Regions from separate parts of the Streptomyces sp. NPDC048337 genome, predicted to be linked through region 1. Evidence: riboswitches for the same ligand, from Rfam matches in the RefSeq annotation. Region 1 holds a riboswitch; the other holds the start of a gene.
What was found. A riboswitch is a leader RNA that binds a small molecule or an ion and turns the genes downstream of it on or off. The one in region 1 is predicted to bind S-adenosylmethionine.

Region 1 (14,471 bases):
GCGTTTCGTGCGTTCCGCCCGCTCGGCGGCCGGCATCGACAGGGCGGCGTGCAGGGCCTCCGCCGTCTCCGAGACGTCGTACGGGTTCACCGTCAGCGCCTCCTCGCGGAGCTCCCCGTACGCCCCCGCCCCCGTGGAGAGCACCAGGACGCAGCCGGCCTCGGAGACGACCGGGATCTCCTTGGCCACCAGGTTCATGCCGTCCCGCACCGGGTTGACCAGGGCCACGTCCGCCAGCCGGTACGCCGCCAGCGAGCGCGCGAAGTCGTCCTGCACCGACACCAGCACCGGCTGCCAGTCCGCCGTCCCGAACTCCTCGTTGATCTCCGCCGCCAGCTCCCGTACCGACTCCGTGTAGTCCCGGTACACCTTCAGGTCCTGCCGGGACGGATACGCGGAGGCCAGGTGGACCACCCGGCCCCGCCACTCGGGGTGGACCGTCAGAAGTTCCCGGTACGCCAGCAGGCCCCGCAGGATGTTCTTCGACAGCTCCGTCCGGTCCACGCGGACGATCGTCTTCAGGCCGCCGACCTCCGCCCGCAGGGCCGCCAGCTTGTCGTCCACCTCCGGCCGGTGCGCCAGCGCCCGCAGCTCGTCCCCGTCGACTCCGAGGGGGTACCGGGTCACCGCGGTGAATCGCTTCTCCCCGTACCCACTCCCGTCCGCGGCCATCCTGCGGTGGCGCACCCCGTTCTGCCCGTCCCGGGGGAAGGACGCCATCGCGATGCCGCGCGCGTCGTCGAGGTTGGCGCCGTTGATGAAGTTGGCCGCCCACTCCGCCGTGTGGAACCCCAGCCGGTCCGCCCCGAGCATCCCCCACACCAGCTGGCTCCGGATGTCGGCCGGCAGCAGGGCCATGAACTCCCAGGCGGCCCACGGCGTGTGCGTGAAGTGCCCGATCCGCAGGTCCGGGCGCAGCTCGCGCAGCGCCCCCGGCACCAGCGCCAGGTGGTAGTCCTGCACCAGGACGCACGCGCCCTCCGCCGCCTCCTCGGCCAGCGCCTCCGCGAAGGCCCGGTTGTAGGCGGCGTACGACTCCCACCGGCGCCGGAACTCCGCGTCGAAGACCGGCTCGCGCGGGATGTCGTACAGGTGGTGATGGGTGAACCACAGCACCGAGTTCGCGATGCCGTTGTACGCGTCGTCGTACACCGTGGGATCGATGTCCAGCATCCGGACACCAGGCTCGGCGACACCCCTGCGCACCGCTTCCCGGTCCGCGTCCGAGAGGGCCGCGCAGATCCACAGCGCCTCCGGCTGCTGCGCGAGGGCCGCGGAGAGTCCGGAGACGAGGCCGCCCCCGCCGCGCCGGGCACTGAGGGTGCCGTCGGCGGCGAGGGCGTAGGAGAGCGGTCCGCGGTTCGCTGCGACGAGTACCTGAGAAGCCATGCGGCCAACCTAGCCCGGCCCGCGCCCGCTCAAACCGTACGATCCGTCACGCCACGCGACGCAGCGCGTACTCCTTGATGCCGAGCATCGGCGGCCGCTCCTCGGTGTCCACCGCGTACGTCCGCGGTACGAAGCCGTCCGGCCCCCGCTCGAACTGCGTCAGCTCCGGTCGTACGAGGTGCCCGCGCGAGAGGCGCACCTGGGCGGTCCGGTAGATCGCCGCGGCCATCCGCCCCAGCGCCTGCCCGTCCTGGTGGCGGTGGTGCCGTACGCCCACGTCCACCTGGGCCAGCGCGTCCAGCCCGACCGTGTGCAGCGCGTCGACCAGCAGGCCCAGCTCCACCCCGTACCCGACGGGGAACGGCAGCCGCTCCAGCAGCGAGCGGCGTACGGCGTACTCGCCGCCCAGCGGCTGCACGAAACCGGCCAGCTGCGGCCAGTGCAGGTTCAGGAGGGGGCGGGCCACCAGCTCCGTCACCCGGCCGCCCTGGCCCGGGGCGTCGCCCAGCGGGCGGTCGTACATCGCCTTGACGAACTGCACCTCCGGATCGGTCAGCAGCGGCCCCACGATCCCGGACACGAAGGAGGCCGAGAAGTCCCGCAGGTCGGCGTCGACGAAGCAGACGATCTCCCCGGTGGCCGCCAGCAGGGAGCGCCACAGCACCTCGCCCTTGCCGGGCAGCGCCGGTATCCGCGGCAGGATCTCGTCGCGGTGCACCACGCGGGCGCCGGCCTTCGCCGCCACCTCGGCCGTCCGGTCGCTCGAGCCCGAGTCGATGACGATCAGCTCGTCGACCAGCGGGACGGGCCGCCCGTCGATCAGATCGCGCCGGATGACCTCGACGATCTCGCCGACGGTCGCCTCCTCGTCGAGCGCGGGCAGCACCACGCTGACCGTGGTCCCAGCCGCCCGTTTCCGGTCCAGCAGCTGGTCGAGCGGTCGATCGGCGGCGGCCCAGGAGCGGACGGCCAGCCAGCGCTCCACCTCTTCCAGCACCCTCGGAACTCCCTGCGTATCGGCGTTATGGTGCGATATGTGATCCATCTCGCGGTTCGGACAGCAGTCTCAACTGCCCAAGCCTTCGGTTACAGTCTTGAACAACGCGAAGGACCACCGCATGCCGGGGGTCCTCGCGCACAAACGCACCGGCGCGCCATAGAGCGCGTGTGCCGGTGCCATACCGCTCATCCAGAGGGGCAGAGGGACACGGCCCGTTGAAGCCCCGGCAACCCTCCAGTCGGTTCTCGCGATGCGTCTTGGACGCACGCCCGCGAGGTCCCCGGCTAGGGAAGGTGCCAATTCCGTCTCATGGCGAAGTGCGCCATGGGGAAGATGAGGAGAAAGGGCCTCGCCATCATGGCTGCACAGACTGTCGCCACCTCTGTTGATCTCGGACCTGCCACCGCGCTTTCCTGTCGCGAGTGCGGTACCCGCTTCGAGCTCGGCCCCATCTTCGCGTGCGCCGAGTGTTTCGGACCGCTGGAAGTCGCGTACGAGCTGCCCACCGGCGACCCCGAGGCCCTGCGCGCCGCGATCGAGGCCGGTCCCAACAACATCTGGCGCTACGCGCCGCTGCTGCCCGTCCCCGCGGACGTGGCCTCCAAGCCGAACCTGAACCCCGGCTTCACCAAGCTCGTGGACGCGGAGAACCTGGCCAAGGAGCTGGGCGTCACCGGCAAGCTCTACGTCAAGGACGACTCCGGCAACCCGACGCACTCCTTCAAGGACCGCGTCGTGGCCATCGCCGTCGAGGCCGCCCGCGCCTTCGGCTTCACCACCCTGTCCTGCTCCTCCACCGGCAACCTGGCCGGCGCCGTCGGCGCCGCGGCCGCCCGCGCCGGCTTCCGCTCCTGCGTGTTCATCCCGCACGACCTGGAGCAGGGCAAGGTCGTCATGGCCGGTGTCTACGGTGGTGACCTGGTCGGCATCGAGGGCAACTACGACGACGTCAACCGCTTCTGCTCCGAGCTCATCGGCGACCCGCTGGGCGAGGGCTGGGGCTTCGTCAACGTCAACCTGCGCCCGTACTACGGCGAGGGCTCCAAGACCCTCGCGTACGAGATCTGCGAGCAGCTCGGCTGGCAGCTGCCCGACCAGATCGTCATCCCGATCGCGTCCGGCTCCCAGCTGACGAAGATCGACAAGGGTCTGCAGGAGCTGATCAAGCTCGGCCTCGTCGAGGACAAGCCCTACAAGATCTTCGGCGCCCAGGCCGAGGGCTGCTCCCCGGTCTCCACCGCCTTCAAGGCCGGCCACGACGTGGTCCGCCCGCAGAAGCCGAACACCATCGCGAAGTCGCTGGCCATCGGCAACCCGGCGGACGGCCCGTACGTCCTGGACATCGCGCGCCGCACCGGCGGCTACGTCGAGGACGTGACCGACGAGCAGGTCGTCGAGGCCATCAAGATCCTCGCGCAGAGCGAGGGCATCTTCGCCGAGACCGCGGGCGGCGTGACCGTCGGCGTCACGAAGAAGCTCATCGAGAACGGTCAGCTCGACCCGACGCTGACCACCGTCGTCCTGAACACCGGTGACGGCCTCAAGACCCTGGAGGCGGTGGCCGCGGACAGCGGCCAGACCGCCACCATCCGCCCGAGCCTGGACGCGTTCCGCGCCGCCGGCCTGGCCTGACCCTCCCCTGCACACCGGAAAGGCAGTAGCGCCATGAGCGTCAACGTCCGCATCCCCACCATCCTGCGCACCTACACCGGCGGCCAGGCCGAGGTGCCCGCCGAGGGCGCGACCCTGGCCGAGGTCATCGCGTCGCTGGACGCGAACCACCCGGGCATCGCGGCCCGCGTCCTGGACGACCAGGGCAAGCTGCGCCGCTTCGTCAACGTGTACGTCAACGACGACGACGTGCGCTTCGAGGGCGGGCTGGAGGCGGCGACGCCGGACGGCGCCGGTGTCTCGATCATTCCCGCGGTCGCGGGCGGCTGCTGACACCCGAAACCGTAATTGCCCCCTCCGCTAAAAGCGGAGGGGGCAATTCTGCTTGATTGGGCGCGGTAGAGTTGGGGAAGTCCCCTCCGCTGGGCTTGCCCGCCGCATATGAGCGGGTCGCGGCAGGGTTGACATTCAGTCAATATGCGAGTGCGGTATGGGGCTTTGGCGAAGTTTGCCGGGCCCGAGTTGCCCTGGAATATGCCAAATTTTCACTCTATTTCAATGTATCTGCGTGTCCAGATTTCTCGTCGGATTGACCTGTTGCAGACAGCACCGGCGCGGATACATTCAGCCTCGGTCGACGCGTTCCGACGCAAGTTCTGACCCGGGAACGCGAAGTGCGCTCCCGCGCAAGGGCCAGTAATAGGGGAGTTAGGCATGGCTCAGGGCACCGTCAAGTGGTTCAACGCGGAGAAGGGCTACGGCTTCATCGCGGTCGACGGTGGTGCGGATGTGTTCGTCCACTACAGCGCCATCCAGATGGACGGGTACCGCACCCTTGAAGAGGGTCAGCGGGTCGAGTTCGAGATCTCGCAGGGCCAGAAGGGTCCGCAGGCGGACATGGTCAAGCTCGCCATCGGCTAGTCCTGGCGCGATCGACCGCCGACGCGACAGCGTTGATTCAAGACGTACGAGGGGCCCACATCCTGGACACGGGATGTGGGCCCCTCGCGCGTCGTCGGCGTGTTCACCGGGGTGTTCACCCAAGCCGCTTGCACTCGGGGTGGTCGAGTGCTAATCATTGGCGTTAGCACTCTCCTGGTGAGAGTGCTACTGAACGAGGACCGGGTCGGTGAGGCCCGCAGGGTCCGGCGGGAAGGAACCGCCGGGCACGCAGGCCGTCCGTCGCGGGCGCGGGCGCGGTCCTGGGAGCAATCCACCGCTGTCCGGGAGGACCACTTCAGATGGCCAAGATCATTGCGTTCGACGAGGAGGCCCGGCGCGGTCTCGAGCGTGGCATGAACCAGCTCGCCGACGCCGTCAAGGTCACCCTTGGCCCCAAGGGTCGCAACGTCGTCCTTGAGAAGAAGTGGGGCGCCCCCACGATCACCAACGACGGTGTGTCCATCGCCAAGGAGATCGAGCTCGAGGACCCGTACGAGAAGATCGGCGCCGAGCTGGTCAAGGAAGTCGCCAAGAAGACGGACGACGTCGCGGGCGACGGTACGACCACCGCCACCGTGCTCGCCCAGGCGCTCGTCCGCGAGGGCCTGCGCAACGTGGCCGCCGGCGCCAACCCGATGGCCCTCAAGCGCGGCATCGAGAAGGCCGTCGAGGCCGTCTCCGGCGCCCTGCTGGAGCAGGCGAAGGATGTCGAGACCAAGGAGCAGATCGCTTCCACGGCCTCCATCTCCGCCGCCGACACCCAGATCGGCGAGCTCATCGCCGAGGCCATGGACAAGGTCGGCAAGGAAGGCGTCATCACCGTCGAGGAGTCCCAGACCTTCGGTCTGGAGCTCGAGCTCACCGAGGGCATGCGCTTCGACAAGGGCTACATCTCGGCGTACTTCGCCACCGACATGGAGCGTATGGAGTCGGCTCTCGACGACCCGTACATCCTGATCGTCAACTCCAAGATCGGCTCGGTCAAGGACCTGCTGCCGCTCCTGGAGAAGGTCATGCAGTCCGGCAAGCCGCTGCTGATCATCGCCGAGGACGTCGAGGGCGAGGCCCTGTCGACCCTGGTCGTCAACAAGATCCGCGGCACCTTCAAGTCCGTCGCCGTCAAGGCCCCGGGCTTCGGCGACCGCCGCAAGGCCATGCTCGGCGACATCGCCATCCTCACCGGTGGCACGGTCATCTCCGAGGAGGTCGGCCTCAAGCTCGAGAACGCGGGCCTGGACCTGCTGGGCCGCGCCCGCAAGGTCGTCATCACCAAGGACGAGACCACCATCGTCGACGGTGCCGGTGACAGCGACCAGGTCGCCGGTCGCGTGAACCAGATCCGCGCCGAGATCGAGAACTCCGACTCGGACTACGACCGCGAGAAGCTCCAGGAGCGCCTCGCGAAGCTGGCCGGCGGCGTGGCCGTCATCAAGGCCGGTGCCGCGACCGAGGTCGAGCTCAAGGAGCGCAAGCACCGCATCGAGGACGCCGTTCGCAACGCGAAGGCGGCCGTCGAGGAGGGCATCGTCGCCGGCGGTGGCGTGGCCCTGCTGCAGGCCTCCTCCGTCTTCGAGAAGCTGGACCTCTCGGGTGACGAGGCGACCGGCGCCAACGCCGTGAAGCTCGCCCTGGAGGCCCCGCTCAAGCAGATCGCCGTCAACGGTGGTCTCGAGGGTGGCGTCGTCGTGGAGAAGGTGCGCAACCTGGCCGTCGGCCACGGTCTGAACGCCGCCACCGGCGAGTACGTCGACATGATCGCCGAGGGCATCATCGACCCGGCGAAGGTCACCCGCTCCGCCCTGCAGAACGCGGCGTCCATCGCGGCTCTGTTCCTCACCACCGAGGCCGTCATCGCCGACAAGCCGGAGAAGGCCGCCGCCGCTCCGGGCGGCATGCCGGGCGGTGACATGGACTTCTGATCGGCCCCTGGCTGATCGGCTGTTCTCGAACGAGGGCGGCACCCCCGGTGGGGGTGCCGCCCTCGGGCGTTTCAGAAGCCGGTGGTGTCGATGGTGCAGTCGAAGGGCTCTGGGACGCACAGGTCCTCGCCGAAGGACACCGTCTTACGGGAGCGGTAGCCATGCGGCGAGGGGTCGGAGAAGCAGGTGATCTCCTTCTGCTGCACATCGGCCACCAGGTATACGGGGACCACCCGGCCGTACACCTCCAGCTTTTCGTTCCAGTCCGCGTCCTTTGTGGACGAGGACGTGAATTCGGCGACCAGCGACAGGGCCGCACTGTCCGCGTGTCGGCCGTCCTCCTCGAAGGCGGCCTCGTCCGCGACAAACAGGTCAGGTCCGTAGGCTCGCTCCGCGGCAGGGAACCGGAAGAGGAAGGGTGAGGTCTCGGTGACGTGCCCCTCGGGGGCGTGGACCTTGAGCTGCTCACGAAGCGCACGCATGCTACGCAGGTAGCGCAGCGCGGAGAACGGCGACACGACGATTTTCCCCCGGATGAGCTCGGCTTTGAAGCCGTCTGGCGTGTCCATCTCCGCGACCGTGCGCAGGAGAGTCTCGAATGATGGCGGCGACAGTGTCTCTATGGGTGTGGCCCGCTCGGTCATGATCGTCACCGCGTCCTCCGGATGGCGTACTGTGCCCTGAATGTGTGCCTCGTCCCAGGCTAGTGGCGGGGAGGTTTCCCTGCCCGGCTTATGGGACGCATCGCTGCCGGGCGGCCGCGTTTGGTTGACTGCTGGCATGACTGACGTGTTCATCAAGATCTGCGGGCTCAAGACCGCACATGACGTCGAGGTGGCCGTGGCGGCCGGGGCCGATGCCGTCGGGTTCGTCTTCGCGTCCGGCAGTCCGCGTACGGTCGATGCGGCCACCGCCAGGGAGCTGGTCGGGCTGGTGCCGGACTCGGTGCTCACCGTCGGGGTGTTCCGCCGGCAGGCGGTGGCGGAGGTGCGTCGGTTCGCCGAGGAGAGCGGCGTACGGGGCGTGCAACTGCACGGTGAAGAGGGGCCCGAGGACTTCGCGGCGCTGCGCGCCGAGGGGCGGACGCTGCTGCGGGCCACCGCCGAGCACGTCAAGAGCTGCGGGGAGTACGGCGAGGACCTGCTCCTGATCGACGCGCCCGACCCCGGCTCCGGCAAGGCGTGGAACTGGGGGTCCGAGGACTTCACCGCGCCCGAGGGCCGGTGGCTGCTGGCCGGCGGGCTGACCCCGGCGAACGTGCGGGAGGCCGTCCAGGTGACCGGGGCCTGGGGGGTGGACGTGTCCAGCGGGGTGGAGCGCGAGCGCGGGGTGAAGTCGCCGGAGCTGATCCGGGCCTTCATCGAGGCCGCCCGGGAGGCCGAAGCCGCGCACTGAGGGTGTTCGTAGGATTACTCTCAGCGAGAACTCGTGTGTGGGCGGGCCCGGCAGGGGCAGAGGAACCGCATGGTCATCGACACCCTGGGCCGGCTGTTCGCGCCGCGCCGGGCCCCCGTCTTCACAGCCGACTTCACCTCCCCCACCCAGTGGGTCGCCGGCCGCTCCTGGGCCTATCCCGACGGCGGCCCGGTCAATCCGGGCGACAACAAGCTGGACCACCTCACCGCCGACCCCACCTACAGCCGCGGCGGCGTCTTCCGTGCGACGCGCCGCCCCGACGGCAACTGGGACACCGGACTGCTCACCACCGAGGGCAGCGACGAAGCCTTCATGGTGCGCACCGGCGACGTGCTGGAGGCCCGGGTGAAGCTGCCCGAGGCGCTGGGCGCGTGGCCCGCGATCTGGACCTGGCGGGACGGCGGCCAGGAGATCGACGTCTTCGAGTACCACCCCGACAACCCCGACCTGCTGGAGCTGTCGAACCACGTCCGCGAAGCACACCGCTACCACCGGGACCCGTCGGTCCGGCCCGGCGCCTGGCTCGACCTGAAGGTCGAGTTCGGGAAGAGCTCGGTCGTCTGGTGGGTGGACGGGGTCCGCGTGTACAGCGACGGCAGGGGCGTGGGCCGCGCCTGGCACGCGTACCTCATCGTCAACCTGTCGGTCTCGGCCGGGCGTTACCACCCGCCGCCGGAACCGGAGGCCACGGAGATGTCGTACGAGGTGTCGCAGCTGAGGGTGTACCGGTCCGATCGGCCCGGCTGGCCCGGCTGGCCGGGGCGCTCGGGCCGCTCGGGCCGCCTGGGCAGGGTGCCCGGGCCTTCGGGCCCCCGGGCCGCGGACCTAGGTCCCTAACGGCGGGCCTTTCGCCCCGCGAGACTTCGGGTCATGGACACCCTGGGCACCCTGGACTCGCTGATCGTCAACGTGAACGATCACCTCTGGACCTACCTGCTGATCCCGCTGGTGGTCGGTGCCGGCCTCTACTTCACGGTCCGGTCCCGGGCCGTGCAGCTGCGCCTCCTCCCCGAGATGTTCCGGGTGGTGAAGGAGAAGACCCCGCCGCGCGCCGACGGCCGCAAGCAGGTCTCGTCCTTCGGCGCCTTCACCATCTCCGCCGCCGCGCGGGTCGGCACCGGCAACATCGCCGGCGTGGCCACCGCCATCACCCTGGGCGGCGCGGGCGCCGTCTTCTGGATGTGGGTGATGGCGGTCGTCGGCGCGGCCTCCGCCTTCGTGGAGTCGGCGCTCGCCCAGCTGTACAAGGTGCGGGGCTCGACCGGCGCGTACCGGGGCGGTCCGGCGTACTACATGCAGCGCGGGCTCGGCAAACGCCGGCTCGGTGTCCTCTTCGCCGTGACGATCACCGTCACCTTCGGCTTCGTCTTCAACGCCGTGCAGGCCAACACCATCACGGCGGTGGCGACCGGCTCGCTCCCGGAGACGGACACGGCGTGGTTCGGGCCCGCCGTGGGCGTGCTGCTCGCCGCCCTCCTCGGCTTCGCGGTCTTCGGCGGCGTGGAGCGGATCTCGTCGGTGACGAGCGTCCTCGTCCCGGTCATGGCGGTGGTCTACCTCCTGCTGGGCGCGGCGGTCGTGCTGCTGAACGCCTCGGAGTTCCCGCGGGGCATCGCCGACATCGTGGGCGGCGCCTTCGGCTTGCGCGAGCTGGCGGCCGGCGGCATCGGCGCCGCGATCCAGCAGGGCATCCGGCGCGGCATGTTCTCCAACGAGGCGGGCCTCGGCTCCGCCCCGAACGCGGGCGCGGCCGCCGAGGTCTCGCACCCGGTCAAGCAGGGCCTCGTACAGTCCCTCGGCGTCTTCTTCGACACGCTGCTCGTCTGCACGATGACGGCCTTCATCGTCCTCGTCACCAACCCCGAACTCGCCGGCCGCCAGGGCGCGGACCTCACACAGACCGCGCTCGGCGACACCCTGGGCGGCTGGGCGGGGCACGTCCTGACGGTGGTCGTCTTCATGCTCGCCTTCAGCAGCATGATCGGGAACTACTACTACGGCGAGACCAACGTCCGGTTCATCACCCGCAAGCGATGGGTCCTGCCCGGCTACCGCGCGCTGGTCCTGTCGGCGGTCGTCCTCGGCGCGCTGGGCTCGATGTCGGTCGTCTGGAACCTGGCGGACGTCTTCATGGGCTTGATGGCCCTGGTCAACCTGCTCGCGATCCTCCCGCTGTCGGCGATCGCCCTCCGCCTCCTCGACGACTACCTCGCCCAGCGGCGCGCGGGCCTGGACCCGGTCTTCACGCGCGACCGCATGCCGGACCTGAAGGGCGTCCAGTGCTGGAACCCGTCCCGCCCGGCGGTGCCTGCGGCGGCCGGCCGGGTCTAGCCGGCGGGTGAGGCCGCCTGGGTCTCGCCGCATCCGCTCGCCGGGGCGCGTCGTGCGGTCGGCCCACCGTGAGGACGGCCCGTACGGGGCCCGGTCGCCGGCCGGCGACCGGGCCCCTCTGTCAGCGATGGTGGATGGCGTAGGGGTTAGGGGATTTGATGGTGCCCGTGTTGACGTTGCTGAAGTTCTGCGAGATGAGCCCGCTGAGGTTGATGCCGAGGAGGGACACGCCGTCGCCTCCGCCGCCATTCCCGCCCCCGCCGCCCCCGCCGCCCCCGCCGTTTCCACCGCAGGGGCCACCGGTGATGACGGTGTAGTCCGTCTCGCCCTGAGTGGGAGCATTCGGTGATTCGAGGAAGACGGTGTTGATGACCGAGCAGACGGTGGTGCCTACGTTGACCGTGAGGGTGATGGTCGGGTAACTCTGCTGTGCAGGAAGGGGGTCGGTCCGGTAGCAGAGCATGCCCTCCAGATTGCACTGCCATCCGTCTCCGCTGAGCCCCGTCGCGGTGAGTCCATCCGGCAGCTGCTCGAGAACCCTGACCTGCCCTTCGACTGAATTGTCCCCGGTGTTGCTCACCACGATGGAGTAGGTGGCACCGGATTGTCCTTGGACGAAGTTCCCCACGTGGGACTTGTCGATCACCAGCCGGGCGTCTGCATGGGCGGGGGTGGCAATGCCGAAAGTCGACAGAGCCACACCTGCGGCGACGGCGGTGACTTCCCACCTTCGCCGCCCGGACCTGCGGTTCTCCTGAAGCACGAGGCTCTCTCCCCTTGTTGGGTGACTGACTGTCACGGCCTTCGGCGACTACTAGAGGGGAAGAGGCCTGTGGAAATCGAGGTCCTTACAGTGTGGGCCGTCGGAATCACCCGTACGGGCGTGGCCTTAGGCGTAGTGGCTGAGGATGCACAGCAGTGCGGCGGTGTGTGCCGTGATCTGGAGGCCGGTCATCCAGGCTCGTGCCCCGGCGAATGGCAGGCGGCGGGCTGGCCAGGACACCGCGAGGAGGCCCGCCACGAGGGTGATGCCGACGGCCCAGACCACCCACGTGCCCGGAGCTCCCGGGGCGCAGCCTTCGCCGTAGGTGATGCAGCGGCCCGCGCGCGGGGAGGACAGTACGGCGACGAAGGCGGCGATCAGGGAGGGGATCAGCAGGCAGAGGCCGATGCCGGCGGTCATGCGGGCGCGGCGGTCTCGTCGGAGTGCTTCCCGGTCCTCCGGGAGCTGCGGCTGCGGGGTGGCGGGAACCGGAGCGGCGACGGGTGTGGTCATGACCCCATTGGATCGCGTGGGGGTCCGCGGGTGATCAGCCGACGTACTCAGGCGGTGTAGGTGGCGGGACTCAACCGTCCGTGCGCAGGCGGGCGTGGAGGTGTTCGTCATGCCAGCCGTCCGTGTGGAGGAGGGCGCCGCGCATGGTGCCTTCCAGGGGGAAGCCGGCCTTGGTCGCGATGGCGCAGGAGGCGGGGTTGTGTACCGAGTGGGTGATGAGGAGGCGGTGCAGGCCGAGGTCCTCGAAGGCCCAGCGGGCGAGGCGGGACGTAGCAGCGGCCATGGCCCCGCTGCCGCGGCCCGCGGGCAGCAGCCAGTAGAGGAACTCGCCGCTGCCGCCGCGCAGATTGAGGTCCGCCAGGCCGATCAGGCCGACGGCCGGGCCGCCGTCGGACGGGGCCATCGCCCAGATCGCGGCCTCCTCGGCCTGCCAGAGGTCGCGGAACCGCGTGATGCGCTCCTCGGCCTCCGCCGGGGTGCGGTGGCCCGGGCGGTTCCAGTGCCGGATGTCCGGGTCCTCGTACGCCGCGACCAGCGCGGGGGCGTCGTCCCGCGTCCAAGGGCGCAGGTGCAGAGGCCCTGGGAGGGCGAACACCGGTTGCGGGAGGGCGCACATCCGGCCGGCCGGGACCACGGGGGGTATGTCGTTGATCATCCCCCCAGGGTGTCAGGCGGCCTGTCGGTACGGGGAGTTGTGGGGGCGGCGGACTACGTCAGTGCCGGTTCCTTCGCCGCGTCCGGGCCCGTGCCCGGCGTGGTGGTCGCCGGCGCGTGTTCCGGGTCCGTGTTGAGGTCGGTCAGCATCTGACGGGTGAAGCCGAAGAGGTACGTGGCGGCGAAGCCCACCAGGTAGCCGACCACCAGCCCGCCCGCGTAGATCGCGAGGGTGGCGCCCATGCCCGACGTGCCGTCCAGGAGGGGGAAAAGGGCCCAGCCCGAGGGGCCGATGGCAGTCGAGCCGAAGGCCACGCCGAGCTGGTTGAAGAGGCCGACGAAGGCGCCGCCCGCCGCGCCGCCGACGCAGGCGGTGACGAAGGGGCGGCCCAGCGGGAGGGAGACGCCGTAGATGAGGGGCTCGCCCACGCCCAGGAGCCCGGCGGGGAGCGCCGACTTGATGGTGGCGCGCAGCGAGCCGTTGCGCGGGAGGCGGCAGTAGACGGCGATGGCCGCGCCGACCTGTCCCGCGCCCGCCATGGCGAGGATCGGGAGGAGGACGGTGTAGCCGGACTGTTCGATGAGGGTGGTGTGGATGGGGATCAGGGCCTGGTGCAGGCCCAGCATGACCAGGGGGAGGAAGAGGCCGCCCAGGACCAGGCCCGCGAAGGCGCCGCCGGTGGCGAGCAGCCAGTCGGCGAAGGCGCCGATGGCGGTGGAGGCCTCGCCCGCGAGGAACATGAGGCCGAAGATGGTGACCAGGCCCGCGACCAGGACCGTGAGGGTGGGCGTGACCAGGACGTCCAGGGCCTCCGGGACCCGGCGTCGGCACCACTTCTCCACGTACACGGCGAGGAGCGCGGCCGCGAGCGCGCCCAGGACGCCGCCCTGGCCGGGGGAGAGGTGCCGGCCGAAGGCGTCGATCTTGGCGATGCCCGGGAAGACGATGATCGCGGCGACCGCGCCGCCCAGGACGGGCGTACCGCCGAACTCCTTGGCGGTGTTGTGGCCGACGAAGACGGCGATCAGCGACATGAAGCCGGAGGCCATGGCGGCGAGCGCCGGGACCACGCCCGGCAGCCGGCCCGTGTTGATGAGGATGCCGTTCAGGCCCGCGATGATGCCGCAGCCGATCAGGGCGGGGATGAGCGGGACGAAGATGTTCGCGACGCGGCGCAGGAACAGCTTGACGGGGGTGGAGTTGCGGGCCTTCCGGGCTTCCTTGAGGGCCGCGCCCCGGGCGGCCAGGTCGTCCGCCGTGATGGGGCGGGGTGCGGGTGCCGGCTCCGCCGTGCGGCCCTGCTCTACGAGCGCCTCGAACTCCGGGGTGACGCGGGCGACGGTGCCCGGGCCCAGCACGATCTGGTACGTGTCGTCCTCGACCACGCCCAAGACCGCCGGGAGGGCCCTGAGGGCCTCGTCCTGGACGAGCGAGCGGTCGCGGAGCGCGATGCGCAGGCGGGTCATGCAGTGCGCGATCGAGGTGATGTTGTCCGGGCCGCCGACCAGAGGAAGGATCGCGGCGGCTGTGGCGCGGTTCTTGTCAGTGGACATGTGGGGGTCGCCTTGCGTGGGGGGATGCGGGCGGTGAGGTGAGGGAAGCGTCAGCCGGCCGGGGGCTTCGCGGCGAGGGCTTCGCGAAGGTGCCCGCGGGAGGCCGACAGCAGGGCGGCGGCCCGCGGGGCGTCGACGGCGCCGAGGATGACGAGGATGGCGTTCTTGACCTCGCCGCCGGTGGCGGTCAGCGCGGCCTCGATCTCCTCGTCGGGCGCGCCGGTGGCCAGCGCCACGATGCGCCGCGCGCGGGCGCGCAGCTTCTCGTTCGAGGAGCGCATGTCGACCATGAGGTTCCCGTACGTCTTGCCCAGGCGGATCATCGTGATGGTCGAGATGAGGTTGAGGACGAGCTTCTGCGCGGTGCCGGCCTTCAGGC
Region 2 (14,471 bases), on a different contig from region 1:
TCACCCATGCGCTGATCGCGGGCTGCGCGGTGGTGTTCGTCCTGAGCCCGGCCTCGGGGCTGAACCCGGTCTACGGGGCGGGCGACGAGCTGCTGGCAGCCGGGACGGAGTACTTCCGGCGCTGGGGCGTGGTCCCGAACGAGCTGTTCCCGGGCAGCCCCCGGGCCTGGCTGACACCGCTGACCGCGCTGTTCGTCCACGGCAGCTGGCTGCACCTGCTGGGGAACATGCTCTTCCTCTACGTCTTCGGCGCGATGGCGGAGGAGCGGATGGGCCGGCCGGCGTTCCTCGTCTTCTACGTGTGTACGGGCTACGTGGCCCTGGCGGCCTACGCGGCGGCCAACGCGGGCTCCCCGCATTCCCTGGTCGGGGCCTCCGGAGCCATCTCGGCGGTCCTGGGCGCGTTCCTCTGTCTCCTGCCGAGGGCCCGGGTGACGAGCCTGTTCCCCTTCCTCCTCTTCCTGCCGCTGCGGTTCCCGGCGTGGATCGTGCTGCTGTTCTGGTTCGCCCTCCAATGGCTGGCGGCGCACCGCGCGGGCAGCGGCCCGGGGGTGGCGTACCTGGCCCACGTGGTGGGCTTCTCCCTCGGCTTCTGCTACGCGTGGGCCCGCTACCGCCGTACGACTAGAGTGAGGCGACCAGCGACGGCCACCGAGGGAGACAGCCAACCGTGATCACCGCGATCGTGCTCATCAAGACCAGCGTGGACCGCATCCCCGAGATCGCCGAGTCCATCGCCGCGCTGGACAGCGTCAGCGAGGTCTACTCCGTCACCGGAACGTACGACCTGATCGCGCTGGTCCGCGTGGCCCGCCACGAGAACCTGGCGGACATCATCCCGGGCCGCATCAGCAAGATCCCGGGCGTCGAGGCGACGGACACGCACGTGGCGTTCCGCACGTACTCCCAGCACGACCTGGAAGCCGCCTTCGCCATCGGCCTCGACGCGTAGCCCTCCGCCGGGCGTGCGCGCGGGCCCTCGGGGTGCCCCCTCCGGGGCCCCGGCCCCCGCACCCCCGCGCCTCAATCGCCGGCGGGGCTGGGGTGGTCTCCCCGGACGGGGTCTTGTCCGCCGGTGCGGTCCGCGGGGTCCCTCCGGGACGTCTCCTCGGCTCGCGCACCAAGGCGTGCTGCGTGGCGTAAGGGTGGTTGCGCGCTCGTCCTGCGGGGACGCCCCTGCGCGCCCCCACTCCCCCCGCGAGCAACGACCCCGGCCCGCGGAGCGGGAGAGTGACGAATCCACCCCACGCCCAGACAAGGGACCCCGGCCCGGGGGCATCGCAGTCGATGTACACCCGCGCCCGGGTGGGGTCGGAGTGGGGCTTGGGGTGGGGACACGCAGGAGGGTCCCCGCAGGACGAGCGCGCAACCACCCTGAAGTGTCGAAGCGGTGCCTTGGTGCGCGAGCCGAGGAGACACTCCGGAGGGGCACCGCCCCAAGCCCCGCTCCGGCCCCACCCGGGGACACCCCCCAGCCTCGCCGGCGATTGAGGCGAACCCCCGGCCCCGCCGAACGGGGCAGCCGCGCACGCGCAGGGGCGTCACCCCAGCCCCGTCGGCGATTGAGGCGCGGGGGCGGGGCCCCCGGAGCGGTGCCGCGCCCTCAGACGGCCGGGACGCAGCGGCCTTCCTGCGTGCGGTACTGCCACTTGGCGCCGTCCGCGACGAGTTCCTTCACCGCGCGGACGAAGCGCTCGACGTGCTCGTCGGCGGTGCCCGCGCCGAAGCTGACGCGGATCGCGTTCAGCGAGCGCTCGCCCGGCGCCGCCTCGGGGGCTCCGCATTCGCCCTGGGCCTGCGGCTCGCTGCCCAGCAGGGTGCGGACCAGCGGGTGGGCGCAGAAGAGGCCGTCGCGCACGCCGATCCCGTACTCGGCGGAGAGGGCGGCGGCGAAGTGGGAGCTGTTCCAGCCGTCCACCACGAAGGAGATGACGCCGACCCGCGGCGCGTCGTCCCCGAAGAGGGACAGGACGCGGACCGCCGGGACCTCGGCCAGACCCGCGCGGACCTTGCCGATGAGCTCCTGCTCACGGGCGACCAGCGTGTCGAAGCCCGCCTCGGTGAGGGCCCGGCAGGCGGAGGCGATGGAGTAGACGCCGATGACGTTCGGGGAACCCGCCTCGTGGCGGGCGGCGGTGGTGTGCCATTCGACGTCCACGCCGCCGTCCCCGCGCCGGGCCACCTTGCGGGAGGCGCCGCCGCCCGCGAGGTACGGCTCGGCCTGCTGGAGCCAGTCCGCGCGGCCGGCGAGCACGCCCGAGCCGAAGGGCGCGTACAGCTTGTGTCCGGAGAAGGCGACCCAGTCCACGTCGAGGTCACGGACGGAGACCGGGTGGTGGGGGGCCAGCTGGGCGGCGTCCAGGACGATCCGCGCGCCGTGGGCGTGCGCGGCGGCGGCGAGCTCCTTCACCGGCCACAGCTCACCGGTGACGTTGGAGGCGCCGGTGACACACACGAGCGCCGGGCCGTAAGGGTCGCGGTCGGCGAGGGCCCGCTCCAGGGTGGCGACGGCCTCGTCCGGGGTGCGCGGGGCGTTGAGGTAGGTGACCTGCGCGTTCGTCCAGGGCAGCAGCGAGGCGTGGTGCTCGGTCTCGAAGACGAAGACCTGGCAGTCGGCCGGGAGTACGGCGGCGAGCAGGTTGAGGGAGTCGGTGGTGGACCGGGTGAAGATCACCTGGTCGGAGGGGCGGCAGTCGAGGAACTCGGCGACCGTGACCCGGCTCTGCTCGAAGAGGTCGGTGGAGAGCTGCGAGAGGTAGCCGGCGCCGCGGTGCACGCTGCCGTAGTAGGGGGCGTAGGCGGCGACGTCGTCCCAGACCCGCTGGAGGGCGGGGGCGCTGGCCGCGTAGTCGAGGGCCGCGTAGGTGACCTCGCCGCCGGTGACGAGCGGGACGGTGACGTCCCGGCCGAGGACCGGCAGCGGCTCGGCACAGGCGGAGTCGCAGGCGGCAGCGTCGGCGACAGAGGTGGTGGTGGCGGCGTTCAGGGCAGCGGACATGGCGGTATCTCCCGGCAGGCAGGTCTGAATGGCTTCGGTGTGCCCGTACGCGGGTACGACGCGGCTCTGCGGCCGGCGCGACCGGGGTACGGGAAATCCTCGGACCGATCCGGGGTACGCGGAAGCGACCCTGATCCGAGGGGTGAAGAAGGGGCGGAGTCGCCCTATCGCATTCGCTTGCTCACGGAAAACGCTCCTCGAGAGACCAGGACCCCTGGTGTCGAGGGATCCGCGCTTGCCGTAGGCCTTGCTGCCTACGACCTGGTCATCACCCGGGGCACCCCGCCACGGAAGGAGGGTTGCCGGACAGCAAGCCGGGGCCTAAACGCTGTCACTCGTGACCTGGTCAGCATCCTGCCACAAGATCCTCCGAACACAAGACCCCGGTCCACATGGCGGACCGGGGCTTGGCTCAAAACGATCAGCGGGAAATCGGGCGGAATCGGGCCCGCCGCAGGGGCTACGCGTTGCTCGCGGCCACCCACCGCTCCAGCGCGGCCCGCGCAGAACCCGAGTCGATCGATTCCGCCGCACGGGCGATGCCGGCGGCGATCTGCTCCTCCAGGGTGCCCGTGCCCGGGTCCAGAGCGACCAGGGCCGCCGCCGAGTTCAGCAGGACCGCGTCGCGGACCGGGCCCGTCTCACCGGCCAGCAGGCGGCGGGCCACGTCCGCGTTGTACGAGGGGTCCCCGCCGGCCAGTGCCGAGACGTCGACGAGCTCGATGCCCACGTCGCGCGGGTCGAAGGACTGCTCCGAGACCTTGCCGTCGCGCACCCACCACACCCGCGAGGTGGCGGTCGTCGTCAGCTCGTCCAGGCCGTCGTCGCCGCGGAAGACGAGCGCGGACGAGCCCCGCTCGGCGAGCACGCCCGCCACGATCGGGGCGACCCGGGCGTCTGCGACACCGGTGGCCTGGGCGCGGACCCGCGCCGGGTTGGTCAGCGGGCCGAGGAAGTTGAAGGTGGTCCGGATGCCCAGTTCCTTGCGGGCCGCCGCCACGTGCCGCAGCGCCGGGTGGAACTTCACGGCGAAGCAGAAGGTGATGCCGGCTTCCTCCGCGACCTGCACGACCCGCTCCGGGGTGAGGTTGAGATTGACGCCGAGCTTCTCCAGCACGTCGGAGGAGCCGCTCGCGGAGGAGGCGGCCCGGTTGCCGTGCTTGACCACCTTGGCGCCCGTACCGGCCACCACGAGCGCCGACATCGTGGAGATGTTCACCGTTTTGGCCCCGTCGCCGCCCGTGCCGACGATGTCCACCGTCCGGCCCGGCACCTCGATGAGGTTGGCGTGCGCGTACATGGCCCGTACGAGGCCGTTGATCTCCTCGACCGTCTCCCCCTTGGCCCGCAGCGCGACCGCGAAGCCGGCGATCTGGGCGTCGGTGGCCTCCCCGCGCATGATCCGGTCCATGGCCCAGGCGGTGTCGTCGGCACCCAGGTCCCGGCCGGTCAGCAGGGCGTCGAGGACGCCCGGCCAGGTGGGGGTCCCCCCGGACGGAGTCTGGGGGAGGGCCGCCACGCTGTCGCCGCCTGCCGGGGTCACAACGTTCATGGTCCGCTCCTGCTGTTCGTAGGGGATTCCACGTCGAATGGGAAGGCCTTCAGCCTATCCAGCCGGGGAGACGGCAAAGAGCCCCGTCCAGACACTGGACGGGGCTCTCGCCGTGGCGACACCAGGACTGACCGAAATCAATCCCTCATGCGGTCATGCGGGTCGTGCGGGAGATCAGTGGTGGCCGTGGCCGCTCTGGATCTCCTTGTACTCCTCCACCGTGGGCTTCGGAATCTGGTTGTTCTCCGCGTAGAAGCCCTTGCTGAGCTTCGCGCGCAGCTTCTCCATGGCCTTCACCTTGCGCTCGACACCGTTCTCGTCGACCGTCGGGCCGATCTCGATCGGCTTGTACTGCTCGTGCGCGGTGAGCTTGTGCAGCTGGCCCTGCGGGAGCGGCTCGTGGACCTCGACGAACTCACCGTGCGGCAGGCGCTTGATGATGCCGGTCTCGCGACCGTGCAGCACCTTGTCGTGGTCCCGGCGCTGGAGGCCGAGGCAGATCCGCTTGGTGGCGATGAAGACCAGGACCGGGACGACGAAGAAGCCGATCCGGACGAACCACGTGATCGAGTTGATCGACAGGTGGAAGTACTGGGCGAACATGTCGTTGCCACCGCCGATGAGGAGCACGACGTACTCCGCGATCCAGGCGGCACCGAAGGCCGTACGGGTCGGGACGTTGCGCGGGCGGTCCAGGATGTGGTGCTCGCGCTTGTCCCCGGTGACCCAGGACTCGATGAACGGCCAGACGGCGATCGCGCCCAGGACCAGCGGGAAGAGCATCAGCGGGATGAGCACGCCCAGGACGAGCGTGTGGCCCCACAGGTTGATCTCCCAGCCGGGCATGGCTCGGATCAGGCCTTCCGGCATACCCATGTACCAGTCGGGCTGCGCACCGGTGGACACGTGGTCCGGGCGGTACGGGCCGAGCGCCCAGATCGGGTTGATCGAGGCGATCGCCGCGATGGCCGCGATGACACCGAAGACCAGGAAGAAGAAGCCTCCGGCCTTGGCCATGTAGACCGGCAGCAGCGGCATGCCGACGACGTTGTTGTTCGTCTTGCCGGGACCCGCGAACTGGGTGTGCTTGTGGTAGAAGACCAGGATCAGGTGGGCCACCAGCAGGCCCATCATGATGCCGGGCAGCAGCAGGATGTGGATCGAGTAGAACCGGGCGACGAAGTCACCGCCGGGGAACTCGCCGCCGAAGAGGAAGAACGAGATGTACGTGCCGACGATCGGCATGGCCAGGATCGCGCCCTCCATGAACCGGACGCCGGTGCCCGAGAGCAGGTCGTCCGGCAGGGAGTAACCGGTGAAGCCGGTGAACATGCCGAGGACCAGCAGCAGGAAGCCGAAGATCCAGTTGACCTCGCGCGGCTTGCGGAAGGCGCCGGTGAAGAAGACGCGCATCATGTGCACGACCATCGCGGCCACGAAGATCAGGGCCGCCCAGTGGTGGATCTGCCGGATGAGCAGACCGCCGCGGACGTCGAAGCTGATGTCCAGCGTCGAGGCGAAGGCCTCGGACATCTGGACGCCCTGCATCGGCACGTACGAGCCGTGGTACACGACCTCGTTCATGCTCGGGTGGAAGAACAGCGTCAGGTACACACCCGTGAGGATGATGATGATGAAGCTGTAGAGCGCGACCTCACCCAGCATGAAGGACCAGTGGTCCGGGAAGATCTTGCGCATGTTGGACTTGGCCAGGGTGTAGATGCCCAGGCGGCCGTCCGCCCAGTCCGCTACGCGCTCGCCGGCAGGCGCTTTGCGCGCCTTCGTGTCAGTGGTCGCAGTGCTCATCCGCGCTCCCAGAATGCAGGACCGACGGGCTCTTCGAAGTCGCCGTGCGCTTCGAGGAAGCCTTCGTCATTGACGCCGATCCGCAGCTGCGGAAGCGCGTGACCGGCCGGGCCGAAGATGACACGGGCGCCGTCGGAGAGGTCGAAGGTGGACTGGTGGCACGGGCAGAGCACGTGGTGCGTCTGCTGCTCGTACAGGCTGATCGGGCAGCCGACGTGGGTGCAGATCTTGGAGTAGGCCACGATGCCCTCGTGGGACCACTCCAGCTCCTGCTTGTCCTTGATGTCCTCGGGCTTGAGCCGGACGATCATCAGGGCGGCCTTGGCGATCTGCGTCTGGAAGTCGTGCTGGTCCTCCTCCAGGCCTTCCGGCCGGGCGAAGGTCAGCGAACCGACGAGCACGTCCTCGGGACGCAGCGGCTCATTGGTGTTGTCGTTGATCAGCAGCTTGCCCTTGGACCACACGGTCTTGCGGAGCTTGTCCTCGGGCAGGGGGCCCGTGTCGCGCATGATCATGAGGGCGGAGAGCGGCAGCATGGCCAGCGCGCCCAGCATCGTGTTGCGGATCAGGGGGCGGCGGGCGATGCCGGACTCGTTCGCGCCGTCCGCGAAGTCCTGCATGACCTTGGCCTTGACCTCCGCCGGAGCGGCGATCTCGTGGCGCTCGTCGGCGACCTCCACGTCGGACATCAGGGTGCGGGCCCAGTGGACCGCGCCCGCGCCGATGCAGAAGAGGGCCGCGCCCAGGGTCAGGCCCAGGGCGAAGTTGAGCGCGCTCACCTTCCCGATGGGGAAGACGTACACGATCTTCTCGACCGGGATGGTCACGTAGGCGGCGATGAAACCGATCGTGGCCAGCATCGACAGCGTGAACAGCATCGCGACGGTGCGCTCGGAACGCCTCGCCGCACGCTCGTCGATGTCCTGGATGCGCGGCTTGTGGACCGGCAGGCCCGGATCGGCGAACGGGTCGTCCGCGACCGCTACGGCACCGTGGTGCGCGTCGCCCTGCTCGCTCGGCAGGTGCTTCTCTTCGGGAATGTCTTGGCTACTCATGACTTCTTGGCCTTAGCGGTGTGGGCCGCGACCCAGACGGCGACAGCGATCAGCGCACCCAGACCGAAGATCCAGCCGAAGAGACCCTCGGAGACGGGGCCGAGGCCGCCGAGCTTGAGGCCACCGGGGCTGGTCGACTTCTCGCCGTTGACGTTCTGGAGGTACGCGATGATGTCCTTCTTCTGCTTCTCCGGCATGGTGCTGTCCGGGAAGGAGGGCATGTTCTGCGGGCCGGTGACCATGGCCTCGTAGATGTGCTTCGGCGAGACACCCTCAAGGTTCGGGGCGTACTTGCCGTTCGTCAGCGCGCCTCCCTCGCCGGTGAAGTTGTGGCACTGCGCGCAGTTGTTGCGGAACAGCTCACCACCCTTGGCGATGTCGGCACCCGTCGGGTCGTACTGCTTCTCGGTCGGCGTGATCGGACCGGCACCGAGGGACGCGATGTACGCGGCCAGCTGGTCGATCTGCGCCTGGGTGTAGATCGCCGGCTTCTTCGGCACCTGGGCGCCGGGCTGCTGGGCGGGCATGCGGCCCGTGCTCACCTGGAAGTCGACGGCCGCGGAGCCGACGCCGACCAGGCTCGGGCCGTCAGAGGAACCCTGACCGCCGGTTCCGTGGCAGCTTGCGCAACTCACGGCGTAGAGCTTCTTGCCCTCCTCGATGGCGAGGGACTGGGCGGTTTCGCCGGCCTGTGCCTTGCCCGCGGGGGCGAAGGCGGCGTACAGCCCCCCAGTGGCCGCCAGCGCGAGGAGTAGAACGACGACCGCCGCCAGCGGATGGCGTCGTCGTGCGGAGAGCTTTTTCACGGATTACCCCGGTGTCAGGATCTTCTGCGTCGGTGTGTCTGGATGGAGTGCCGGGTCGGGCCCGGTGACGTGTTCGCTACTTGATCAGGTAGATCGTGGCGAAGAGGCCGATCCAGACGACATCGACGAAGTGCCAGTAGTAGGACACGACGATGGCCGACGTGGCCTGTTCGTGGGTGAACCTCTTGGCCGCGTACGTCCGGCCGAGGACCAGCAGGAAGGCGATGAGTCCGCCCGTCACGTGCAGACCGTGGAAGCCGGTGGTCAGGTAGAACACCGAGCCGTACGGACCGGACGAGAGGCTCAGGCCCTCGTGCTTGACCAGCTCGGTGTACTCGAACACCTGGCCGCCAATGAAGATCGCACCCATGACGAACGTGATGATGAACCACGTCCGGAGCTTCTTCACGTCACCGCGCTCGGCGGCGAATACGCCGAGCTGGCAGGTGAGGGAGGAGAGCACCAGGATCGTCGTGTTCGTCGCCGAGAAGGGCAGATTCAGGAATGAAGCCTGTTCTGACCAGTACTCGGCGCCTGTCACGGATCGCAGGGTGAAGTACATCGCGAAGAGGGCCGCGAAGAACATCAGCTCGGAACTCAACCAGATGATGGTTCCGACGCTGACGAGGTTCGGCCGGTTGACCGTCGGGTGCGCGTGCCCGGTATCTACTGTCGTTGCTGTCGCCACGACCGACATTATGTCGGTCGCTTATCCCGCCCTCACCCCGGGGGGTGCCGTTCGGAGTGTCCGAGGCGTGTGCAAGGCCCGAACGGCCCATCAGATCGCCCTCCGGGCGCCGTCGGCGAGCCTGTCCGAACCGATGTTGACAGCGCATGGGGAGGAGTAGCATCCCGCGCAACATCAACGTGATTCACGGGACCGTGGAGGAACGAAATGCGGGCGACTGCGCGGGTTCTGGTCTACAGCGACGACGCGGGCACCCGGGAGCAGGTGCGGCTGGCGGCAGGGCGCAGGCCGGCCGCGGATCTGCCGCCGGTCGAGTTCCTGGAGTGCGCGACGCTTCCGGCGGTCCTGTCGGCGCTGGACGCGGGCGGTATCGACGTGTGCGTGCTGGACGGCGAGGCGGTTCCGGCCGGGGGCATGGGGGTGTGCCGGCAGATCAAGGACGAGATCTTCCGGTGCCCGCCGGTACTGCTGCTGATGGGGCGTCCGCAGGACGCCTGGCTGGCCACCTGGAGCCGTGCGGACGCCGCCGTGACCCTTCCGGTGGACCCGGTGGAGTTCCCGGAGGCCCTGGCGGGACTCCTGCGCTCCCGGCTGGCCTCCAACGCCGCCTGAGGCGACGACGGAGCGCGGGGGCCCGTACGGACCCCCGCGCTTCGGTTCGGGTCCGTACGGGCCCTCGTGCGGCCTCGCTTCAGACAGTCGGGCGCAGGCGTGCCCGGTCGACGGGGCTGCGGCCTTCCTGGGTGCCCTTGAGGAGGGCGCTGCCCTGGCGCCAGTCCTTCCAGTCCATGTTCCAGTCGCCGTAGCCGTTGCCGAAGGTGTCCATGTCCTCGCCGATGCTGTTGATGACCTGGACGATGTCGCCTTCGGTGATGTTCTCGTAGAACCAGGCGGCGTTGCCGGTGCTCATGCCGGTGCAGCCGTGGCTGACGTTCTCGTAGCCCTGGGAGCCGACGGACCACGGCGCGGCGTGGACGTATTCACCACTCCAGGTGACGCGGGTGGCGTAGTAGACGGGCAGGTTGTAGTACTCGCTGCCGCCGATGCCGACGGTGTCGCCGCGCATCTGTACGAAGTACTGCTTGCCGAGCACCACTTTGATGCCGTTGCGGGTGGAGAAGCCGGGCTTTCCGGTGGTCACCGGAATGGTGTTGATCACTTCTCCGTTGCGCTTGAACGTGAGGTAGTGCGAGGAGGCGTCGGTGGTGACCTCGACGCGGTCGCCGATCTCCAGCTTCAGCGGTTTGGCCGCGGCCCCGTAGAGGTGGTCGGAGATGCGGACGCCCTCCAGGTTGCTCCGTACGGAGACCTCGGTGTTGGCGGGCCAGTAGTCCTTGGGCCGGTAGTGGATCGTCTTGTCGTCGACCCAGTACCAGGCGCCCACGACGCCGGCCGGGGCCTTGACCTCCAGGCCCCGTTCGATGACGGCTCGGGCGGCCTTGTCCTTGACGGGTTCGCTGAGTTCGGCCGTGAGGGGCTGTCCGACCCCGTATTTGCCCTCGTCCGGGCCGAATTCGACCTTGAGGACCCCCTTGGCCGGAGTGGTGTCGAAAGTGGCCGTGCGTTGCCCTGGGGCGCCCTTGGCGTTCTCCGTACTGACGGTGACGGTGTAGCGGACGCCGGCAGCCATGGGGACGGTGTTGTGCCAGCGGTCTCCCTTGGCGGACAGTTCGCCCGCGAGGCGGCGGCCGTGGGTGTCCACGGCGGTCACGTCGGTGATGCGGCTCTCACCCCCCTTCACGGTCACCTCGAAGGGTTTGTCGGGATCGACGGGGCGGCCGCCGGTGGCCTGGTTGAAGGCAACTTGATCGCCCGCGTCGTACGGGCGGGCTGACAGCGGGTTGTTGTCGCCGGACCCGCATGCGGTGGCGCCGGCCCCGAGGGACGCGACCAGCAGGGAGCAGCTGAGTACCGTCCAAAGACGCGGTGAGTGCTTCATGGACCCAACGCTATGAAGATATGACAAATACGGCGCGCGGGGGGACTGCAAACGAGGGGCCCGGACTCCTCCGAAGAGGTGTCCGGGCCCCAAGTGCTGTGCTGAAGCGGTGCTGCTACTGGTTCGCGTTCTCACCGCGGTAGTACTCGTACACCCAGCCCCACAGGCCGATCAGGATGATCGGGGCCGAGAAGTACATGAGCCACCAGCCGAAGATGACACCCATGAACGCGAGCGCGCCACCGATGCCCAGCGAGAGCGGCTGCCAGCTGTGCGGGGAGAAGAACCCCAGCTCGCCCGCCTCGTCGGCGACGTCGGCCTCCTTGTTGTCCTGGGCCATCTCGTCCACGCGCTTGGCCGTGAAGGCCAGGTAGTAGCCGATCATGACGCTCAGGCCGAAGGCCAGGAAGAGCGCGGTGGTACCGACGGGCTCCTTCGACCACACGCCGTACACGACGGCCATGATCAGGATGAAGAAGGAGAGCCAGAGGAACATCTTGCCCTGGATCTTCACTTGCCGGCCTCCTTGCCACCAGCGACGGCCTTGACGGAGCCGTGGTCCTCGAGGTGGTCGAGGGCCGCGATCTCAGGGTGGTGCAGGTCGAACGCCGGCGATTCGCTGCGGATGCGCGGCAGGGTGAGGAAGTTGTGCCGCGGCGGCGGGCAGGACGTCGCCCACTCGAGCGAACGGCCGTAGCCCCACGGGTCGTCGACCTCGATCTTCTTGCCGTACTTGGCGGTCTTCCACACGTTGTACATGAACGGAAGCATCGACAGGCCGAGCAGGAAGGAGCTGATCGTCGAGATCGTGTTCAGCAGGGTGAAGCCGTCGGCCGCGAGGTAGTCCGCGTAACGACGCGGCATGCCCTCCGCGCCGAGCCAGTGCTGCACCAGGAAGGTGCCGTGGAAGCCGATGAACAGCGTCCAGAACGTGATCTTGCCGAGGCGCTCGTCCAGCATCTTGCCCGTGAACTTCGGCCACCAGAAGTGGAAGCCGGCGAACATCGCGAAGACCACGGTGCCGAAGACGACGTAGTGGAAGTGCGCGACGACGAAGTACGAGTCGGAGACGTGGAAGTCCATCGGGGGCGAGGCCAGGATGACGCCGGTCAGACCACCGAAGGTGAAGGTGACCAGGAAGCCGATCGTCCAGAGCATCGGGGTCTCGAAGGACAGCGAGCCCTTCCACATGGTGCCGATCCAGTTGAAGAACTTCACACCGGTCGGTACCGCGATCAGGAAGGTCATGAAGGAGAAGAACGGCAGCAGCACACCGCCGGTGACGTACATGTGGTGGGCCCACACGGTCACCGAGAGACCGGCGATCGAGATCGTCGCGGCGATCAGACCGATGTAACCGAACATCGGCTTACGGGAGAAGACCGGGATGACCTCGGAAACGATTCCGAAGAATGGCAGCGCGATGATGTACACCTCTGGGTGTCCGAAGAACCAGAAGAGGTGTTGCCACAGCAATGCCCCGCCGTTCGCGGCATCGAACACGTGCGCACCGAACTTGCGGTCGGCCTCCAGTGCGAAGAGCGCGGCGGCCAGCACCGGGAAGGCGAGCAGGACCAGGACACCGGTCAGCAGCACGTTCCAGGTGAAGATCGGCATGCGGAACATGGTCATGCCGGGTGCGCGCATGCAGATGATGGTGGTGATGAAGTTGACCGAGCCGAGGATCGTGCCGAAGCCGGAGAAGGCCAGACCCATGATCCACATGTCGGCGCCGATGCCCGGCGAGCGGACGGCGTCCGACAGCGGGGAGTAGGCGAACCAGCCGAAGTCGGCCGCACCCTGCGGGGTGACGAAGCCGGCGACCGCGATGGTCGAGCCGAAGAGGTAGAGCCAGTACGCGAACATGTTCAGCCGCGGGAACGCCACGTCGGGCGCGCCGATCTGCAGCGGCATGATCCAGTTCGCGAACCCGGCGAACAGCGGCGTCGCGAACATCAGCAGCATGATCGTGCCGTGCATCGTGAACGCCTGGTTGAACTGCTCGTTCGACATGATCTGCGAACCCGGACGGGCCAGCTCGGCGCGCATGAAGAGCGCGAGGAGGCCGCCGATGAGGAAGAACACGAACGAGGTGACCAGGTACATCGTGCCGATGGTCTTGTGGTCGGTGGTGGTGAGCCACTTCACGACCACGTTGCCCGGCTGCTTGCGCCGCACCGGCAGCTCGTTTTCATACGAGTCGGCGGCGGCACCCTGAGATTCGTTGAGGATGCTCACAGTTTGTTCGTCTCCGCATTCCGGGCCGGGTCAGTCTGCTTGATGCCGGCCGGGAGGAAGCCGGTCTGCCCCTTCTCGGCCAGCTCCTTCAGGTGCGCCCGGTACAGCTCGGGCGAGACCACCTTGACGTTGAAGAGCATCCGGGAGTGGTCGACACCGCAGAGCTCGGCGCACTTGCCCACGAAAGTGCCCTCTTCGGTCGGGGTGACCTCGAAGACGTTGGTGTGGCCCGGGATGACGTCCTGCTTGAAGAGGAAGGGCACCACCCAGAAGGAGTGGATGACGTCGTTCGACGACAGGATGAAGCGGACCTTCTCGCCCTTGGGCAGCCAGAGGGTCGGCCCGGGGTTGTTGGTGTCCGGGTTCCGGTCGCCGGGGACGCCCTTCTGGTAGACGCCTTCGGCGCCCGCGGGGAAGTCCTTGGTGTAGCGGTCCGGGATGGCGGAGAGCTCCTTGGGGACCTCGCCCGCCTTCGGGGTCGCGGCGTCACCGTCAACGTTCTCGATGTAGTTGAAGCCCCAGCTCCACTGGTAGCCGATCACGTTGATCGTGTGCGCCGGCTTGGCGGAGAGGGAGAGCAGCTTCGACTCGTCACGCGCGGTGAAGTAGAAGAGCACCGAGACGATGATGAGCGGGACCACGGTGTACAGCGCCTCGATGGGCATGTTGTACCGGGTCTGCGGGGGGACCTCCACCTTCGTCCGGCTGCGCCGGTGGAAGATGACGCTCCACATGATCAGGCCCCACACCAGGATGCCCGTGATGAGCGCGGCCGCCCAGGATCCCTGCCACAGGGAGAGGATGCGAGGCGCCTCCTCGGTTACCGGAGTCGGCAATCCGAGGCGGGGGAAGTTTTTCCAGGTATACGAGCAACCAGTTGCGGTCGCCAGGACCACGCCCGCAGTCAGCGCCTGCAGCAGCTTCCGCCGCATCGGGCGCCGCGGCGAGCGGTCGGAGCCGTAGGGACTCACGTAGCGCCTTCCCGAGAGTCTCGGCCCGCGCGGCCGGCCGCGGCCGTGTTCGGGTCGGTCGCCGGCCCTGACGCAGGCAGGGGTTTGGATGTTTATGCGGACCAAACCCTACTGGACGCTATTTGGGGTCGCGCGGGGAGGGTGCCCAACGCGCCGCTACAGCCCCCGAAGGGATGGATCCGCCGTACGGGGGATGGCGCGAACGGCCCTGAATGATGGGCTCCGGAAGACATCTGACACCCCCTGACCTCGAACGGACGCGGCCGCCGGTTAGCGTGACCGGATGCCGTACTTCGACAGCGCGTCCGCCGCTCCCCTGCACCCCGTGGCCCGGCAGGCGTTGCAGGCCTCCCTCGACGAGGGCTGGGCCGACCCGGCCCGGCTGTACCGGGAGGGGCGGCGGGCCCGGCTGCTGCTG

Region 2: it holds a riboswitch for S-adenosylmethionine, as region 1 does, so the genes downstream of both, ACGFYU_RS17735 (aminotransferase class V-fold PLP-dependent enzyme) here and thrC (threonine synthase) in region 1, are expected to answer to the same signal.

The regions. Positions count from the first base shown of each region.
Region 1 covers NZ_JBICYR010000028.1:68,676-83,146, reverse strand. Annotated here, with positions in the region: gene ACGFYU_RS32820 (trehalose-6-phosphate synthase) at 1-1,389, opposite strand, end outside; gene ACGFYU_RS32815 (glucosyl-3-phosphoglycerate synthase) at 1,436-2,386, opposite strand; SAM riboswitch class I at 2,572-2,729, shown strand; gene thrC (threonine synthase) at 2,747-4,021, shown strand; gene ACGFYU_RS32805 (MoaD/ThiS family protein) at 4,055-4,333, shown strand; gene ACGFYU_RS32800 (cold-shock protein) at 4,715-4,921, shown strand; gene groL (chaperonin GroEL) at 5,242-6,861, shown strand; gene ACGFYU_RS32790 (Uma2 family endonuclease) at 6,933-7,505, opposite strand; gene ACGFYU_RS32785 (phosphoribosylanthranilate isomerase) at 7,642-8,256, shown strand; gene ACGFYU_RS32780 (beta-glucanase) at 8,326-9,114, shown strand; gene ACGFYU_RS32775 (alanine/glycine:cation symporter family protein) at 9,148-10,608, shown strand; gene ACGFYU_RS32770 (hypothetical protein) at 10,730-11,371, opposite strand; gene ACGFYU_RS32765 (hypothetical protein) at 11,498-11,884, opposite strand; gene ACGFYU_RS32760 (GNAT family N-acetyltransferase) at 11,955-12,539, opposite strand; gene ACGFYU_RS32755 (PTS transporter subunit EIIC) at 12,593-14,092, opposite strand; gene murQ (N-acetylmuramic acid 6-phosphate etherase) at 14,143-14,471, opposite strand, start outside.
Region 2 covers NZ_JBICYR010000009.1:188,188-202,658, forward strand. Annotated here, with positions in the region: gene ACGFYU_RS17725 (rhomboid family intramembrane serine protease) at 1-674, shown strand, start outside; gene ACGFYU_RS17730 (Lrp/AsnC family transcriptional regulator) at 671-952, shown strand; gene ACGFYU_RS17735 (aminotransferase class V-fold PLP-dependent enzyme) at 1,604-2,998, opposite strand; SAM riboswitch class IV at 3,225-3,341, opposite strand; gene trpD (anthranilate phosphoribosyltransferase) at 3,459-4,550, opposite strand; gene ACGFYU_RS17745 (cytochrome bc complex cytochrome b subunit) at 4,725-6,356, opposite strand; gene ACGFYU_RS17750 (Rieske 2Fe-2S domain-containing protein) at 6,353-7,411, opposite strand; gene ACGFYU_RS17755 (c-type cytochrome) at 7,408-8,217, opposite strand; gene ACGFYU_RS17760 (heme-copper oxidase subunit III) at 8,294-8,914, opposite strand; gene ACGFYU_RS17765 (hypothetical protein) at 9,113-9,517, shown strand; gene ACGFYU_RS17770 (Ig-like domain-containing protein) at 9,597-10,844, opposite strand; gene ACGFYU_RS17775 (cytochrome c oxidase subunit 4) at 10,960-11,358, opposite strand; gene ctaD (cytochrome c oxidase subunit I) at 11,355-13,082, opposite strand; gene coxB (cytochrome c oxidase subunit II) at 13,079-14,053, opposite strand; gene ACGFYU_RS17790 (cysteine desulfurase/sulfurtransferase TusA family protein) at 14,337-14,471, shown strand, end outside.